Regions from separate parts of the Pseudomonas retamae genome, predicted to be linked through region 3. Evidence: riboswitches for the same ligand, from Rfam matches in the RefSeq annotation. Region 3 holds a riboswitch; each other region holds the start of a gene.
What was found. A riboswitch is a leader RNA that binds a small molecule or an ion and turns the genes downstream of it on or off. The one in region 3 is predicted to bind cobalamin.
Positions count from the first base shown of each region.

Region 1: it holds a riboswitch for cobalamin, as region 3 does, so the genes downstream of both, cobO (cob(I)yrinic acid a,c-diamide adenosyltransferase) here and cobW (cobalamin biosynthesis protein CobW) in region 3, are expected to answer to the same signal.
Region 2: it holds a riboswitch for cobalamin, as region 3 does, so the genes downstream of both, ACGSLL_RS15550 (ABC transporter substrate-binding protein) here and cobW (cobalamin biosynthesis protein CobW) in region 3, are expected to answer to the same signal.

Region 1 is NZ_JBIEIL010000011.1:123,320-128,162, forward strand. Features, by position in the region: gene bluB (5,6-dimethylbenzimidazole synthase) at 1-287, opposite strand, end outside; gene ACGSLL_RS21190 (cobyrinate a,c-diamide synthase) at 284-1,684, opposite strand; gene cobO (cob(I)yrinic acid a,c-diamide adenosyltransferase) at 1,681-2,292, opposite strand; cobalamin riboswitch at 2,373-2,596, opposite strand; gene ACGSLL_RS21200 (hypothetical protein) at 2,760-3,344, shown strand; gene ACGSLL_RS21205 (PQQ-dependent sugar dehydrogenase) at 3,411-4,724, shown strand.
Region 2 is NZ_JBIEIL010000007.1:124,084-128,926, reverse strand. Features, by position in the region: gene katG (catalase/peroxidase HPI) at 1-515, shown strand, start outside; gene map (type I methionyl aminopeptidase) at 595-1,386, opposite strand; gene ACGSLL_RS15555 (ParD-like family protein) at 1,383-1,610, opposite strand; cobalamin riboswitch at 1,999-2,191, shown strand; gene ACGSLL_RS15550 (ABC transporter substrate-binding protein) at 2,333-3,346, shown strand; gene ACGSLL_RS15545 (FecCD family ABC transporter permease) at 3,343-4,359, shown strand; gene ACGSLL_RS15540 (ABC transporter ATP-binding protein) at 4,356-4,843, shown strand, end outside.
Region 3 is NZ_JBIEIL010000001.1:580,047-584,889, reverse strand. Features, by position in the region: gene cobM (precorrin-4 C(11)-methyltransferase) at 1-341, opposite strand, end outside; gene ACGSLL_RS02430 (cobalamin biosynthesis protein) at 420-833, opposite strand; gene ACGSLL_RS02425 (CbtA family protein) at 830-1,531, opposite strand; gene ACGSLL_RS02420 (CbtB domain-containing protein) at 1,543-1,740, opposite strand; cobalamin riboswitch at 1,860-2,081, opposite strand; cobalamin riboswitch at 2,167-2,378, shown strand; gene cobW (cobalamin biosynthesis protein CobW) at 2,479-3,549, shown strand; gene cobN (cobaltochelatase subunit CobN) at 3,553-4,843, shown strand, end outside.

The DNA.
Region 1 (4,843 bases), on a different contig from region 3:
TTGAGCTTCATGAACTCGTCGCTGCGCTCGCCGAGGGCTTCGGCGGTGCGCACGCGTTCGGCTTCCACCAGTTGCTGGATCTGCCCGCGCAGGGTTCGGTCGCTGATGCGGATGAAGCGCCAGGGCTGCATCAGGCCGACGCTCGGCGCCTGATGGGCGGCTTCCAATAAGCGGCGCAGCAGCTCGGGCTCCACCGTGCCGCCGCTGAAGTGGCGCATGTCGCGGCGTTCGGCGATGGCTTTGTAAACCGCTTGGCGCTCGGCTTCGGAGAATGCGTTGTCGGTCATGGCCCTTTCGCGAGCAGGCTCGCTCCCACAGGGGATCCGGTTTCGTCAGACATGGCTGCACTCACTGTGGGAGCGAGCCTGCTCGCGAAGGCGGTCTCAGGTACAGGTACAAACAGCGCGGCAATCGCAGTCGGGTTCGACGGAAAATAAAAGTGCACATAAGACGCCGTCATCCGCCCTTGCCGATAAACCGCCTCGGCACCGCGCCCACCATTCGGGCTCAGCCCACGGGCAATCGGCGTCAGCTCGGTTGTCGTCAGGGAGTGATGATACGTGTGGCCGCGCAACGACCCTTCCGGCAGATCGACCGCCTGCAATGCCAACGCTGCCAGACGCTTTTGCATTACCGCGTCGCCCTGCAACAACCCGACCAGTTCAGCGCGGGTGCCTTCGACATCGGTCAGCGAATCGAGCAGATACAGCATGCCACCGCACTCGGCCAGCAACGGCTTGCCTGCCGCATGGTGCGCGCGGATCGCCTCGATCATTGCTGTGTTCTGTGCCAGCGCAACGTGATGCAGCTCGGGGTAACCGCCCGGCAGGTACAGACTGTCCGCCTCGGGCAATTGCGTGTCGCGGATCGGCGAGAAGAAGCTCAACTCGGCGCCCATCGCCCGCAGCAGATCGAGGCTTGCGCCATAGGTGAAAGCGAACGCTTCGTCGCGGGCAACGGCGATCCGCACGCCGTGCAACAACGGCTCGGCAGCAATCACATCCGGCGCGGCGAACTCGACGGCTGGCGGCAAGGCGACTTCGCAACTGCTGGCCAGGGCATCGGCGGCGGCGTCGAGACGCAAGTCCAGATCATTCAGTTCGCTGGCCTGCACCAGGCCGAGATGGCGGCTCGGCAGCTCGATGCCGGTCTCGCGCGACAATGCGCCGTACCAGCGCAGGCCTTCGGTGAGGCTGCCTTCGAGCAATTGCGCATGACGCAAGGTGCCTACACGGTTGGCCAGTACACCGGCAAACGGCAGGTCCGGCTGATATTTCGCCAGGCCCAGCGCCAACGCACCGAACGTCTGCGCCATGGCGGTGCCGTCAATCACGCCGAGCACTGGCACGCCAAAATGCCGCGCCAGGTCAGCGCTCGACGGCGTGCCGTCAAACAGGCCCATTACCCCTTCGATCAGAATCAGATCCGCGTCGCCGGCGGCTTCCCACAACAGGCGACGGCTTTCCTGCTCGCCGACCATCCACATGTCCAGTTGATAGACCGGCGCACCGCTGGCGCGCTCAAGGATCATCGGGTCGAGAAAGTCCGGGCCGCATTTGAACACGCGGACCTTGCGTCCCTGATTGCGATGCAAACGGGCGAGCGCGGCGGTGACGGTGGTCTTGCCCTGGCCGGAGGCCGGCGCGGCGATCAGGACCGCCGGGCAGTGACGGGGCTGATTCAAAGTTCGACGCCTTTCTGCGCTTTGATCCCGGCCTGGAAGGCGTGCTTGAGCATGCCCATTTCCGTGACCGTGTCGCCCATCTCGATCATTTCCGGCTTGGCACCGCGCCCGGTCACGACGACATGCTGCATCGGCGGTCGCGCCTGCAAATCGCTGAGCACCTGATCGAGATCCAGATAACCGTGCTTGAGGGCGATGTTCAATTCATCGAGCACCACCAGACCGATCGACGGATCGCGCAGCAGCTCACGAGACACTTCCCACGCCGCCGTGGCGGCGGCGATGTCGCGCTGGCGGTCCTGGGTTTCCCAGGTGAAACCTTCGCCCATCACATGGAAGCGCACTTGCTCGGGGAAGCGGCGGAAGAACAGCTCCTCGCCGGTGCTGTTGCGGCCCTTGATGAACTGCACCACACCGCACTGCATGCCGTGGCCCATGGCGCGGGCGAGCATGCCGAAGGCCGAGCTGCTTTTGCCTTTGCCGTTGCCGGTCAGCACCAGCACCAGGCCGCACTCGTCGGGCGAATTGGCGATGCGTTCATCGATCACGGCTTTTTTGCGCTGCATGCGCGCCAGATGGCGTTCGTCGCGCTCGGGGGAATCGGTCATGGGGAGCTCTCCGTTGAGACGGGTAAACGGCGGGCAGGCACAAGAATAGACGGCAAAAAGCCTGGCATCGCCCACCGTGATGCCGCTGGATGGATCAGGCCGGTCTCCGGGCTCATGAGCGGCGTTGGCCAGACTGCGCGCCTTCCCGCTGTTGAGCAGTGGCATTGAACGCAGTGTTCACTCATTTACCGTTGCGGGGGCAGCGCCGGGATCGTCGTGGCTTCGCGTGAAGACCACCCTCACCGGCTTCCCTGTTTCACTCTGTCGACGCAGGTCACAGAGCACCTGAAACAAGCGGCGAAGGTTAGAGGGTTGGGGGTGGAGCGTCAATTAAAGAGGCGGCCATCGGGCGAGAAACTGCCACCGATCAATTATCTGCCGGCAATCTTGTGCCAGACTGTGACAAGTGATATCAAAGAGCCATGCTTTTCTTGAAAAAGCACACCACAACAATAAGGACGATGACGATGCAAGGCATGATCATCAGCAACCCGCGCCTGGAATTCCTGCGCCCGGTGCTTGAACGCTGGTTTGACTGTATCGACCGCTACAACACCGTGCGCGGCGACGGCGACACGCCGTACTGGCATGACGAGAAAGCCAACCTCGGCCTGCTCTCGGCCGCTGCCTGGATGGCCGAACTGGTGACCTTGAACGACACCGTCACCCGTAAACAGAACGAAGACGGCGAGCGCAATGCCCGCGCCGATCTGTTTATCGCCGGCAGCGAAGACCGCGCCTTCATTCAGGCCACCCAGCGCTGGCCACGGGTGAACAACCTCAACCTGACCCTGGCTCTTGCCGACATCACTCAGGACGCCAAGCGCATCAGTTACGCCAGCGATCTCAAGCTCGGCTGCCTGTTCGTCGCCCCGCAAAAAGCCCAGCACAGTGCCAGCCCCGAGGAATTGCAGGACATGGTCGACGACCTGCAAAAGGAACACACCTGCGCCGTGGCCTGGTATTTCCCCTACGCCTACCGCAAGTTGCACAGCGAAGCGGGCCACTATAACCCGGGCATTGCCGTGCTGTTCAAGGAAGCCCGCGGCTGAGCAGTTGAACCATCGGGCTTGCGCCCTCCTCTATGGTTAGGAATGCATTCATAGGGAAGATCAGCAATGCGCAAGCCCCACCTCGTTTTCGTCATCGCCCTTGCCGGCGGGCTCAGCGCCTGCGGCGAAACCTCCAGCCTGCAAGTCTCCGACGGCACTGGCCCGTCGCCGAAACTGCCGGAACCGAACAAGACCCTGATCCCGACGGTGAACATCGCCCCGGCGATCGGCTGGCCCGAGGGGGCAAAACCGACGGCAGCGGCCGGTACTCAGGTCGCAGCATTTGCCGAAGGCCTCGATCATCCGCGCTGGCTGTATGTGCTGCCCAACGGTGATGTGCTGGTAGCCGAAACCAATGCGCCACCGAAACCGGATGACAGCAAGGGCATCCGTGGCTGGGTGATGAAAAAGGTCATGGGCAAGGCCGGCGCCGGGGTACCGAGCCCGAATCGCATCACCCTGCTGCGCGATGCCGACAAGGACGGTGTGGCCGAGACTCGCACGGTATTTCTGCAAAACCTCAACTCGCCGTTCGGCATGACCCTGGTCGGCAACGATCTGTACGTGGCCGATACTGATCGCCTGTTGCGCTTTAACTACGAGCCCGGCGCGACTGAAATCAAGACCCAGCCGATCAAGGTCGTCGACCTGCCGGGCGGCACGCTGAATCATCACTGGACCAAGAACGTGATCGCCAGCAAGGACGGCAGCAAGCTTTACGTCACCGTCGGTTCGAACAGCAACGTCGGCGAAAACGGCCTGGATCAGGAAGAGGGTCGCGCGGCGATCTGGGAAGTCGATCGGGCGACCGGCAATCACCGGATCTTCGCCTCGGGCATCCGCAACCCCAACGGCCTCGCGTGGGAGCCCACCAGTGGCGCGCTGTGGACGGCGGTCAACGAGCGCGACGAGATCGGCAGCGATCTGGTGCCGGACTACATCACCTCGGTCAAGGACGGCGGCTTCTATGGCTGGCCATTCAGCTATTACGGCCAGCACGTCGATGTACGGGTCAAGCCGCAGAACCTCGATCTGGTGGCCAAGGCCATCGTCCCGGATTACGCGGTCGGCCCGCACACCGCCTCACTGGGCTTGACCTTCGCCGAGGGCAACACGTTGCCGGCGCAATTCAAGGAAGGTGCGTTCATCGGCCAGCACGGCTCGTGGAACCGCAAACCGCACAGTGGCTATAAAGTGATTTTCGTACCGTTCAGTGGCGGTAAACCCAATGGCACGCCGGTGGATGTGCTGACCGGTTTCCTCGACAAGGACGAAAACGCGCTGGGCCGCCCGGTGGGCGTGGTGATCGACCCGCAAGGCGGGTTGCTGGTAGCGGATGATGTGGGCAACAAGGTGTGGCGCGTGTCGGCCACAAAATAATGTAAACGCGACGCAAAAAAATGTGGGAGCGAGCCTGCTCGCGAAGGCGGACTGTCAGTCGAAAGTGCTTTGACTGAGGTACCGTATTCGCGAGCAGGCTCGCTCCCACATTGGGTTAT
Region 2 (4,843 bases), on a different contig from region 3:
GCGTGGATGCCTCGCAGGAACAGACCGATGTCGAGTCGTTCGGCTTCCTTGAACCGATTGCCGACGGTTTCCGCAATTACAGCAAGGGCAAATACACCGTCGCGGCTGAAACCCTGTTGATCGACAAGGCGCAACTGCTGACCCTCACCGCCCCGGAAATGACCGTGCTGCTTGGCGGCCTGCGGGTGTTGAACACCAACGTCGGGCAGACCCGCCATGGTGTCTTCACCGATAAACCGGAAGCGCTGAGCAATGACTTCTTCACGAACCTGCTGGACATGGGCTTGGAGTGGCAACCAACAACGCGCGATGCTGATGAATTCGAGGGACGGGACCGCAAGACTGGCGCGCCGAAATGGACGGCAACCCGGGTGGATCTGGTGTTCGGTTCCAATGCGCAGTTGCGCGCGCTGGCCGAAGTGTATGCCAGTGCGGATGCGCAGGAGCAGTTCGTCAATGACTTCGTCAAAGCCTGGACGAAGGTCATGAACCTGGATCGGTTCGATCTGAAGTAACGGCCCCAAAAAACGCCGCTTGTTCAAGCGGCGTTTTTTATGCGTTGAATGTCAGGGTTTCTGACCGCCAAGCGCAGTATCAACCGATAGCCGCATACCCTTCGATCTGATCCGGCCACGCGGTCAGCACTTCAAACCCCGTCTCCGTCACCGCGACCATGTGCTCCCACTGTGCCGACAGCGAGCCATCCTTGGTCAACACCGTCCAGCCATCGGGCATGTTCTTCACATGGCGTTTGCCGGCGTTGAGCATCGGTTCGACGGTGAAAATCATTCCCGCCTTGAGCTTCATCCCTTGATTGGGAAAGCCGTAATGCAGAATCTGCGGTTCATCGTGGTAGATCTTGCCGATGCCATGGCCGCAATACTCGCGCACCACACTGAAGCCTTCTTTCTCGGCGAGGCTTTGAATGGCGTGGCCGATATCGCCCAGCGTGGCGCCCGGCTTGACCGCACGAATACCCGCGCACATGGCGTCATAGGTGGTCTTGATCAGATGTTGCGCTTCCGGCGTGGCCTCACCCACCACATACATGCGGCTAGTGTCGCCGAACCAGCCGTCCTTGATCACGGCGATGTCGAGGTTGAGGATGTCGCCATCCTTCAGCGGCGTAGCTGAGGGAATGCCGTGGCAGACCACGTCGTTGACCGAGGCGCAGACGGTTTTCGGGAAACCGTGATAACCGACGTTGGCCGGGACGGCTTTCTGTACGTTGACGATGTAGTCGTTGCACAGCCGATCCAGTTCATCGGTGGTCACCCCCGCCTTGACGTGGGGCACCAGCATTGCCAGCACTTCGGCGGCCAGTTTGCCGGCAGCGCGGGATTTCTCGATCTCGGCCGGGGTGTTGAGCTTGATCTGGTTTCTCATGCGAGGGCGACTTCCTGTGTCAGTTGGTGCAGGTCGAGCCCGCCAGTCTGTTCGGCGCGGATCAGCAGGCGGCAGATGGCGCTGTGGTCGAGGTTGGGGTGCAGCTCGGCGAGCATGCCGATGCGCATCCAGTGCTCGGCCTGCGCGTTGATCGAGCGGCTGAGTGCGTTGCTGGAGATGCGCAGGTTTTCGTGCATGTCTTCGGAAATTTTTACGATGCCCATGGGTGCGACCCGATACGAAATGTATATGGATCGTATATTAGCTGCGGGGGTTCCTGGATTGCAAATCCGGGTTGTGACTTTGGGATTTTTCAGGATCTGGAGGCTGGTGGTAAGAAGCATGCGGCCGGCTTTGGACTTGTAGTGACCCGGCCCCTCACCCCAGCCCTCTCCCCCTGGAGAGGGAGCCGATCTTTGTTAGCTTCTGAATTTGTGTTCAGCTCGGTACTCGGTGTGGCCATATGTCGCCCAAACACCGCGGTCAGTCCCCTCTCCCTACGGGCGGTCCGACGTTTCGGGAGGGCTAGGGTCAGGGACTTTTGATCTGCATTGATGGCTGGCTTGATCCCGACTCGCCAACAGATTCATCTCCCCCTCAACCGCCCAAATCGTCTACCATGCCGCCGCCGGTTTCCGCATGGGATTAATAGGGAATCCGAGGTGCTTGCTCAGCATCGATCGGAACTGCCCCCGCAACTGTAGGTGCCGAGCCTGCTCCACGACTGCCACTGGGTAACCCTGGGAAGGCCGGAGCCAGGCGATGACGCATCAGTCAGGAGACCTGCCGGCACAATGACTACTAACCGGCGGGGTGTCCGGGAAGGACATCGTGCCGTGCGCGTTTTTACGTGATGAACGGCCTTGCGCTATTTCCTGATGGCGCTTGATGGTGTGTTTCCAAACCGTACCCGCCCTCCCCGTACGGTTCCATTGGAGACAGACCCATGCTTCTGCCCCGCATTGCCACCTTGATCACCGGTCTGAGCTTTTGCACCTTTGCGCAAGCGGCACCCACCGTTTATCCGCTGACGATCGAGAATTGCGGCAGCAGCCTGACCTTCCAGCACGCCCCCACCCGCACAGTCACTATCGGCCAGGCCGGTACGGAAATGCTCTATGCCCTGGGGCTGGGCCACAAAGTCGTTGGCACCTCGCTGTGGTTCAACGACGTGCTGGCCCAATACAAGGCGCAGAACGACACGATCGAGCGCCTCGCCGATAACGAGCCGAGTTTCGAAGCGGTGATCGGCAAGCGCCCGGAACTGGTCGCTGTAGAGCTGGAATGGATGGTCGGCCCGCAAGGCGCGGTCGGCACCCGCGAGCAGTTTCATGAATTGAAGATTCCGACCTACCTGCTGCCCTCCGATTGCGAAGCCAAGGACAACCTCGTCGGCTCCGATGGAACGCGGCTGGCGCCGTTTCGCATCGACAGCATTTACAAGAGCGTGAGCCAGCTGGCGCAGATTTTCGACGTGCAAGCGCGTGGCGAACGGCTCAACGAACAGCTCAAGGCCAGCCTAGCGCAATCGATCGCCACGGCGAAAACCCAGCAGCGCAAAGACGTCAGCGCAGTGGTCTGGTTTTCCAGCGCCGAGATGGACATCGAGCCGTTTGTGGCCGGGCACAAAGGCGTTCCGGATTTCATGCTGAGCACGCTGGGCGTGCGCAATGTGGTCGAGTCGGATGAAGAATGGCCAACCGTTGGCTGGGAAACCATCGCCAAGGCCAACCCGACTTTTCTGGTGATCGCGCGCATGGATCGCCGGCGTTTCCCGGCTGACGACTATCAGAAGAAACTCGCGTTCCTGCGCAGCGACCCGGTGACGCGCAACATGGACGCGGTGAAACACAACCGCATCATCATCCTCGACGCCATGGCCATGCAGGCCAGCCTGCGCACCTTCGACGGCCTCGCACAACTGGCCGCCGCCATCAATGCCTACGACCTGGCGCCATGAGCAGACGCCTGATCCGTACGCTGCTGGTTGTGCTGACGCTTGCGCTTGCGCTGATCGGCGGCGTGGCGATCGGTGAGACGTCGATCGAGCCGAGCGTGGTGCTGCAGGTGCTGGCCAACAAGCTGTGGGGCGCCGGTTATGTGCTCGACCCGATCGATGAAGGCATTGTCTGGAATTACCGCCTGACCCGTGCTTTGGTCGCTGCTGCCTGCGGCGCCGGACTGGCGACCTGCGGGGTGATCTTGCAGTCGCTGCTGCGCAATCCGTTGGCCGATCCTTATCTGCTGGGCATCTCTGCCGGGGCGTCGACTGGCGCGGTGATGGTCGCGTTGCTGGGGGTTGGTGCGGGATTGGTGTCGCTGTCGGCCGGCGCGTTTGCCGGTGCGGTGACGGCGTTCGTACTGGTCATTCTGCTGGCGCGGGTCAGCGGTTCGGCCAGTGGCACCGGACAGATCATTCTGGCCGGGATTGCCGGTTCGCAATTGTTCAATGCACTCACAGCGTTTTTGATTACCCGCTCGGCGAGTTCCGAGCAGGCTCGCGGGATCATGTTCTGGCTGCTCGGCAACCTCGGCGGGGTGCGCTGGCCGTCGGTGTGGCTGGCGGTGCCGGTAGCCTTGCTCGGGCTGGTCGTGTGCCTGTGGCATCGGCGCGCGCTGGATGCATTTACCTTTGGTGCGGATTCGGCGGCGTCGCTCGGCATACCGGTGCGCCGCGTGCAGATTCTGCTGATCGGCTGTGCGGCGCTGGTAACAGCCGTGATGGTATCGATTGTCGGTTCGATCGGTTTTGTCGGCCTGGTGATTCCCCATGCAGCGCGGTTGTTGCTTGGCACTGGTCATGCTCGATTGCTGCCAGCGAGTGCCTTGGGCGGCGCGGTGTTTCTGATCGCTGCCGATGTGCTGTCGCGGACCCTGATCAAGGGTCAGGTGATTCCGGTCGGAGTGATCACCGCGCTGGTCGGCGCGCCGGTGTTTGCGCTGATTCTGGTGGGCCGGAGATCGGCGCGATGACAGCGGTATTGAGTTGTTCGCAACTGAGTTTCAAGGTGCGTGGCGCTGAGTTGCTGCGAGCTGTGAGCCTTGAGGTGCAACGCGGCGAAACGCTGGGCATTGTCGGACCGAATGGCGCGGGCAAATCGACCCTGTTGAAGCTGTTGGCCGGTCTGCGCGACCCGAGCGCTGGCGAGGTACTGCTAGAAGGTCAGCGTCTGCGCAAAATGGCGCGCCGCAGCGTTGCGCAGACACTCGCGGTGGTCGAGCAACAGGCTGACACCGATGACGGCATTCGTGTGTTCGATGCGGTGGCGCTGGGGCGTACGCCTTGGTTGTCGGCGCTGCAACCGTGGTCGGCTGCCGACACTGCCATCGTTGAGCAGGCGCTGGTTGATGTCGATGCGGTGCATTTGCGTCAGCGCATCTGGCGCAGTCTGTCGGGGGGTGAGCGGCAACGGGTGCACATTGCTCGTGCCCTGGCGCAGCGTCCGCAGATTCTGTT
Region 3 (4,843 bases):
GCTGCGGTGGCGGTAACTCCCGGAATGATTTCGAACGGAATATTCAGCTCTCGCAAACAGCGGATCTGCTCACCGATAGCGCCATACAGGCTCGGATCGCCGGAATGTACCCGGGCGACGTCCTGGCCGTTGGCATGCGCGGTGTTGATCAGCTCGATGATCTGCTCAAGGTGCAACTCGGCACTGTTGACCACGGTTTGCGCCTGATGCCCTTCGAGCACCGCTGCAGGCACCAGCGAGCCTGCGTAAATGATCACCGGACATTGGCGGATCAAGCGTTGGCCTTTGACGGTGATCAATTCCGGGTCGCCGGGGCCGGCGCCGATGAAATAAACGGTCATCGTTGAATCCTTGAAGAAGAAGCGCAACAACTCTTCAGATGAAGATTGTTCATGATGGACGGTGGGGATTATCGAGATTTACGCGGCGCCGGCCAATGCCAGAGTGGCTTGAGCGTATTTTTGTCGGCTGATCAGCAGCTTTACCGGTGCCTGCAGCAGTTGTTCGGCAAGCGCCAGCGCCGCGCTTTCCGCTACGCCATAACAACCGGTGCGTTCGTAAGCAATCTGCGACTGGTGGCTGAGCATGGATTGATAACCGGCCAGTTCGTCACTGCTGAAGTACAACAACGGCAGTGCCAGTTGCGCGGCCAACTCTTGCAGGCCCGGTTCGTCGCGCTTCAAGTCGATGCTGGCCAGGGCCTTGATCGAGCGCAGCTCAATGCCGTGCGCCTGCAAGGCCTGGTCGAGTAACGCACGCAGCGTGCTGACCGGACAGCCGCGCTGGCAGCCGAGGCCGACCACCAGCGGCGGCTCTGCGCGGTCAGCGCTCATGCGTGGTAGTGGCCGTCGCGGTTGCGGCGGAACAACCATGCGCTGATCAGGCCCAGGGCCAGCCAGAACGCCACGTTGGTCAATTGCGAAGCGATTTTGAATTGAGTTTCCAGCGCTTCGGGCGCGAGCATTGAATGCACCAGTGGTTGCGGCGCGCCGATCACATGCGGCACCGCGAGAATCGCCACGCCCAGCAACTTCATCAGCCAGTGCCGGCTGAAGGCGATCAGCGACAGGCCGACGGCGGTCGAGGCCGCGGTGGCGATCCACCACGTCTGCCGCGACGCCAGATCTGCCGCCGCAGTGCCCGGCAATTCCGGCGGCAGGCCCAGGGTCGGCGCCAGCACGAACGTGGCATAACCGGCCAGCCCCCAGAGCAAGCCTTGCGCGGCGGAGCGCGGCGCACGCAGGGTGTACAGGCCCGCCAGTATCAGGGCGAAACCGACCGCCACCACCAGATTGCCACCGGTGGTCGAGACGACACGCTGCCAGCCGTTTTCCGGCTCCCAGGCTTCGCCATCGTGGCTGTGCGCCGCGGTGCCGGCCGCGTGTTCGTGGACTTCAGTGGCCGGTTCGGATTTTTCATAGGTTTCAGCGTGAAGAATCAACGGCGAGACCCAGAAGCTTTGCAGCAGTGTGAGCAGCAGGGCGGCCAGCAGGCCGCTGAAACCTGCGGTTTGCGCGATTCGCTTGATCATGTCGGAAGGTCTCAGTGGCAAGGAAACGCAGCGCTGTGACGGGTATCGTGGGCAGCGTTGTGCACCGCTTCGATATGCGAGAAACCGGCGAAATACACCAGGCCCGCGCCGAGAATCGAGGCGAAGGCGGCGGCGATCAGGCGTTGGCTGAGGGTGGTAGTGCTGGCGATTTTGTCCGTGTTGCTGTCGGTGCTGCTGATGATCGACATGGCGCTTCCCTATGGAGTGTCAGGGGCGGTCGAACGCATGCGAACCCTGCGTGACAGACGCGCAGAAGTACGAACAGCGCCCGCCCACCGCGGGTTTGTTATGTCCAGTGACGCCGATTGCGCACTGTGTGTTGCGGGCCGGTCTCCGGGCTCACGAGGGGTTGGCGCCTGGCCGACCTGCAAGCGTCACCTTCCCATGCCGGGTTGGCACAGTGGTTTTGACGCTTCGCTCGCTTACCGTTGCGGGGGCAGCACCGGACTGACATGGCTCTGAGTAAAGCACATGATTCACCGGTTTCCCGTTTCACCCCGTGAGGGGCACCCGTAACAAGGCGTACAGGAGAGCATGTGGGTGGGCTTGAGTCAATTTCCGGGCGGTAGCGAATATCCAGGAAACCAAAGCATTGACCCATCACCAAGCCATGCGTAGCCTTGCGCCTTCGAGGTTCTTCGGCATCTGTCGAAGCTAAGAAGGGAACGCGGTCAAAGCCGCGGCTGCCCCCGCAACTGTGAACAGTGATGTTCGCTGCCACGCCACTGCCAGCTCGGTCCACGAGCCCGCGGGAAGGCGCAGCGAACGCCAGGCTCGGCGCCTGAACACTGTCAGCCAGGAGACCTGCCTCGTCACAGATTCTCACTTTCAACCGGGCGGGGTGATCCGGTGGCGAATACTTCCGGCGCGCATCCGCGTGGCTGGTTCTCGTCCCGTGTGCCCGCCGCTTGCCAAAGGGCATACCGATGAAAACACTGGCCAAACTCCCTGTCACCATCGTCACCGGTTTCCTCGGTTCGGGCAAAACCACTTTGCTGCGGCACATGCTCGACAACGCCCAGGGCCGGCGTATCGCGGTGATCGTCAATGAGTTCGGCGAGCTGGGCATCGACGGCGAAATCCTCAAGCAATGCACCATCGGCTGCACCGAAGAAGAAGCCAGCGGCCGCGTCTACGAACTGGCCAACGGCTGCCTGTGCTGCACGGTGCAGGAAGAGTTCTTCCCAGTGATGCGCGAACTGGTCGCACGACGCGGCGATCTCGATCACATCCTTATCGAAACTTCGGGCCTGGCCCTGCCCAAGCCGTTGGTGCAAGCCTTCCAGTGGCCGGAAATCCGCAGCGCCTGCACCGTTGATGCGGTGATCACGGTGGTCGACAGCCCGGCCGTGGCCGCCGGCACCTTCGCCGCATTCCCGGATCAGGTTGATGCGCAGCGTAAACTCGATCCGAACCTCGATCACGAATCGCCGCTGCACGAATTGTTCGCCGACCAACTGGCCAGCGCCGATCTGGTGATCCTCAATAAAGCCGACCAGACCAGCCCGGAAGATCTGGCGCGTGTACGTCTGGAAGTCGCCGAAGAGCTCCCACCTGCGGTAAAAATCATTGAAGCCAGCAACGGCCGTCTGCCGCTGGACGTGTTGATCGGCCTCGGCGCCGGTTCCGAAGAGCACATCGACAGCCGGCACAGTCATCATGACCATCATCACGACGGTGATGACGATCACGATGACCACGATCACGACGCCTTCGACTCGATCTCCATCGAACTGCCGCAAGCCGACGAAAGCCTGCTACTCGACGCCCTTACGCAACTGGTGGTGCAGCACGGCATCCTGCGCGTGAAGGGTTTCGCCGCGATTCCGAACAAGCCGATGCGTCTGCTGATTCAGGGCGTAGGTACGCGCTTCGACAAGCATTTCGACCGTCAGTGGGGCGCCGACGAAGCGCGTGTGACGCGTCTGGTGTTGATCGGCCAGGAATTGGACGCAACACAACTCGAAGCGCAACTGCGCGCCGCGCTCAGCGTTTAAGCCATGCACCTGCTCAGGACCCAGCCCGGCGGTTTCGTCTCGGATGACAACATTGCCGACCTTGGCCAAACCCCCGCCGAGCTGGTGATCCTGTGCAGCGGTGATTCCAGCCTGGCGCTGCTCGCCGAAGCGGCGCAGCAGTTGCCGCAAGACTACCCGAGCCTGCGTCTGGCCAACCCGATGCAGGTGCAGAATCACGCCTCGGTCGATCTGTACGTCGATGAAGTGTTGCGTCACGCCAAGGTGATTCTGATTTCGCTGCACGGCGGGATTGCCTATTGGCGCTATGGCGTCGAACGCCTTGTCGAACTGTCCGAGCGCGGCGTGCAAGTGATTCTGGTGCCGGGCGACGATCGTCCTGACCCGGAACTCAGCGACTTGAGCACCGTCAGCGCGGCGGATCGTGACCGTCTCTGGCAGTTCTTGCGTCAGGGCGGCCTGGGCAATGCGCTGGATTTCTTCCGTTGCCTGGCCAATCGCTGGTTCGCCCGCGATTACCCGTGGGCCGAGCCGCAAACCCTGCCGCGCACAGCGATTTATCATCCGGACAAAACCACCGCGACGCTCAGTGATTGGCAAGCCGAATGGCTGCCCGCGCAACCGGTCGCGGCGCTGCTGTTTTACCGCTCGCACCTGCAAGCGGCCAACACTGGGTTCATCGATGTGTTTTGCCAGCGCATGCAAGCTGCGGGGCTCAATCCTTTGCCCATCGCCGTGGCCAGTCTGAAAGAACCCGGCTGCCTGACGGTGGTCGAGGACTGGCTGGACGAAGTCGAGGCGGGGGTGATCCTCAACACCACAGGTTTTGCCCAGTCCAGCCCCGAAGCGCCGCACCTGCGACCGTTTCGCCGCAATATCCCGGTGATTCAGGCGATCTGCGCCCAGGACAACGAGCCCGGCTGGCGCGACAGCGAGCAAGGCCTTGGCCCGCGCGATCTGGCGATGCACATCGCATTGCCGGAACTTGATGGGCGCATCATCAGCCGGCCGATCAGCTTCAAGGATCTGGCCTGGCGCAGCGAGCGCAGTCAGTCCGATGTGGTGTGCTATCGCGCGCAACCCGAGCGCATGGATTTTGTCGCCGAACTGGCGCGGCGCTGGACTGAGCTGGCGCGGGTGCCGAATGGGGAAAAGCGCATTGCGTTGATTCTCGCCAACTACCCGACCCGCGACGGGCGCATCGGCAACGGTGTCGGCCTCGACACGCCAGCGGCGGCGCTAAATATTCTGCGTGCGTTGCAGGCCGAGGGCTATCCGGTTTCGGCCGGGTTGCCAGGCAGCGGCACCGAGTTGA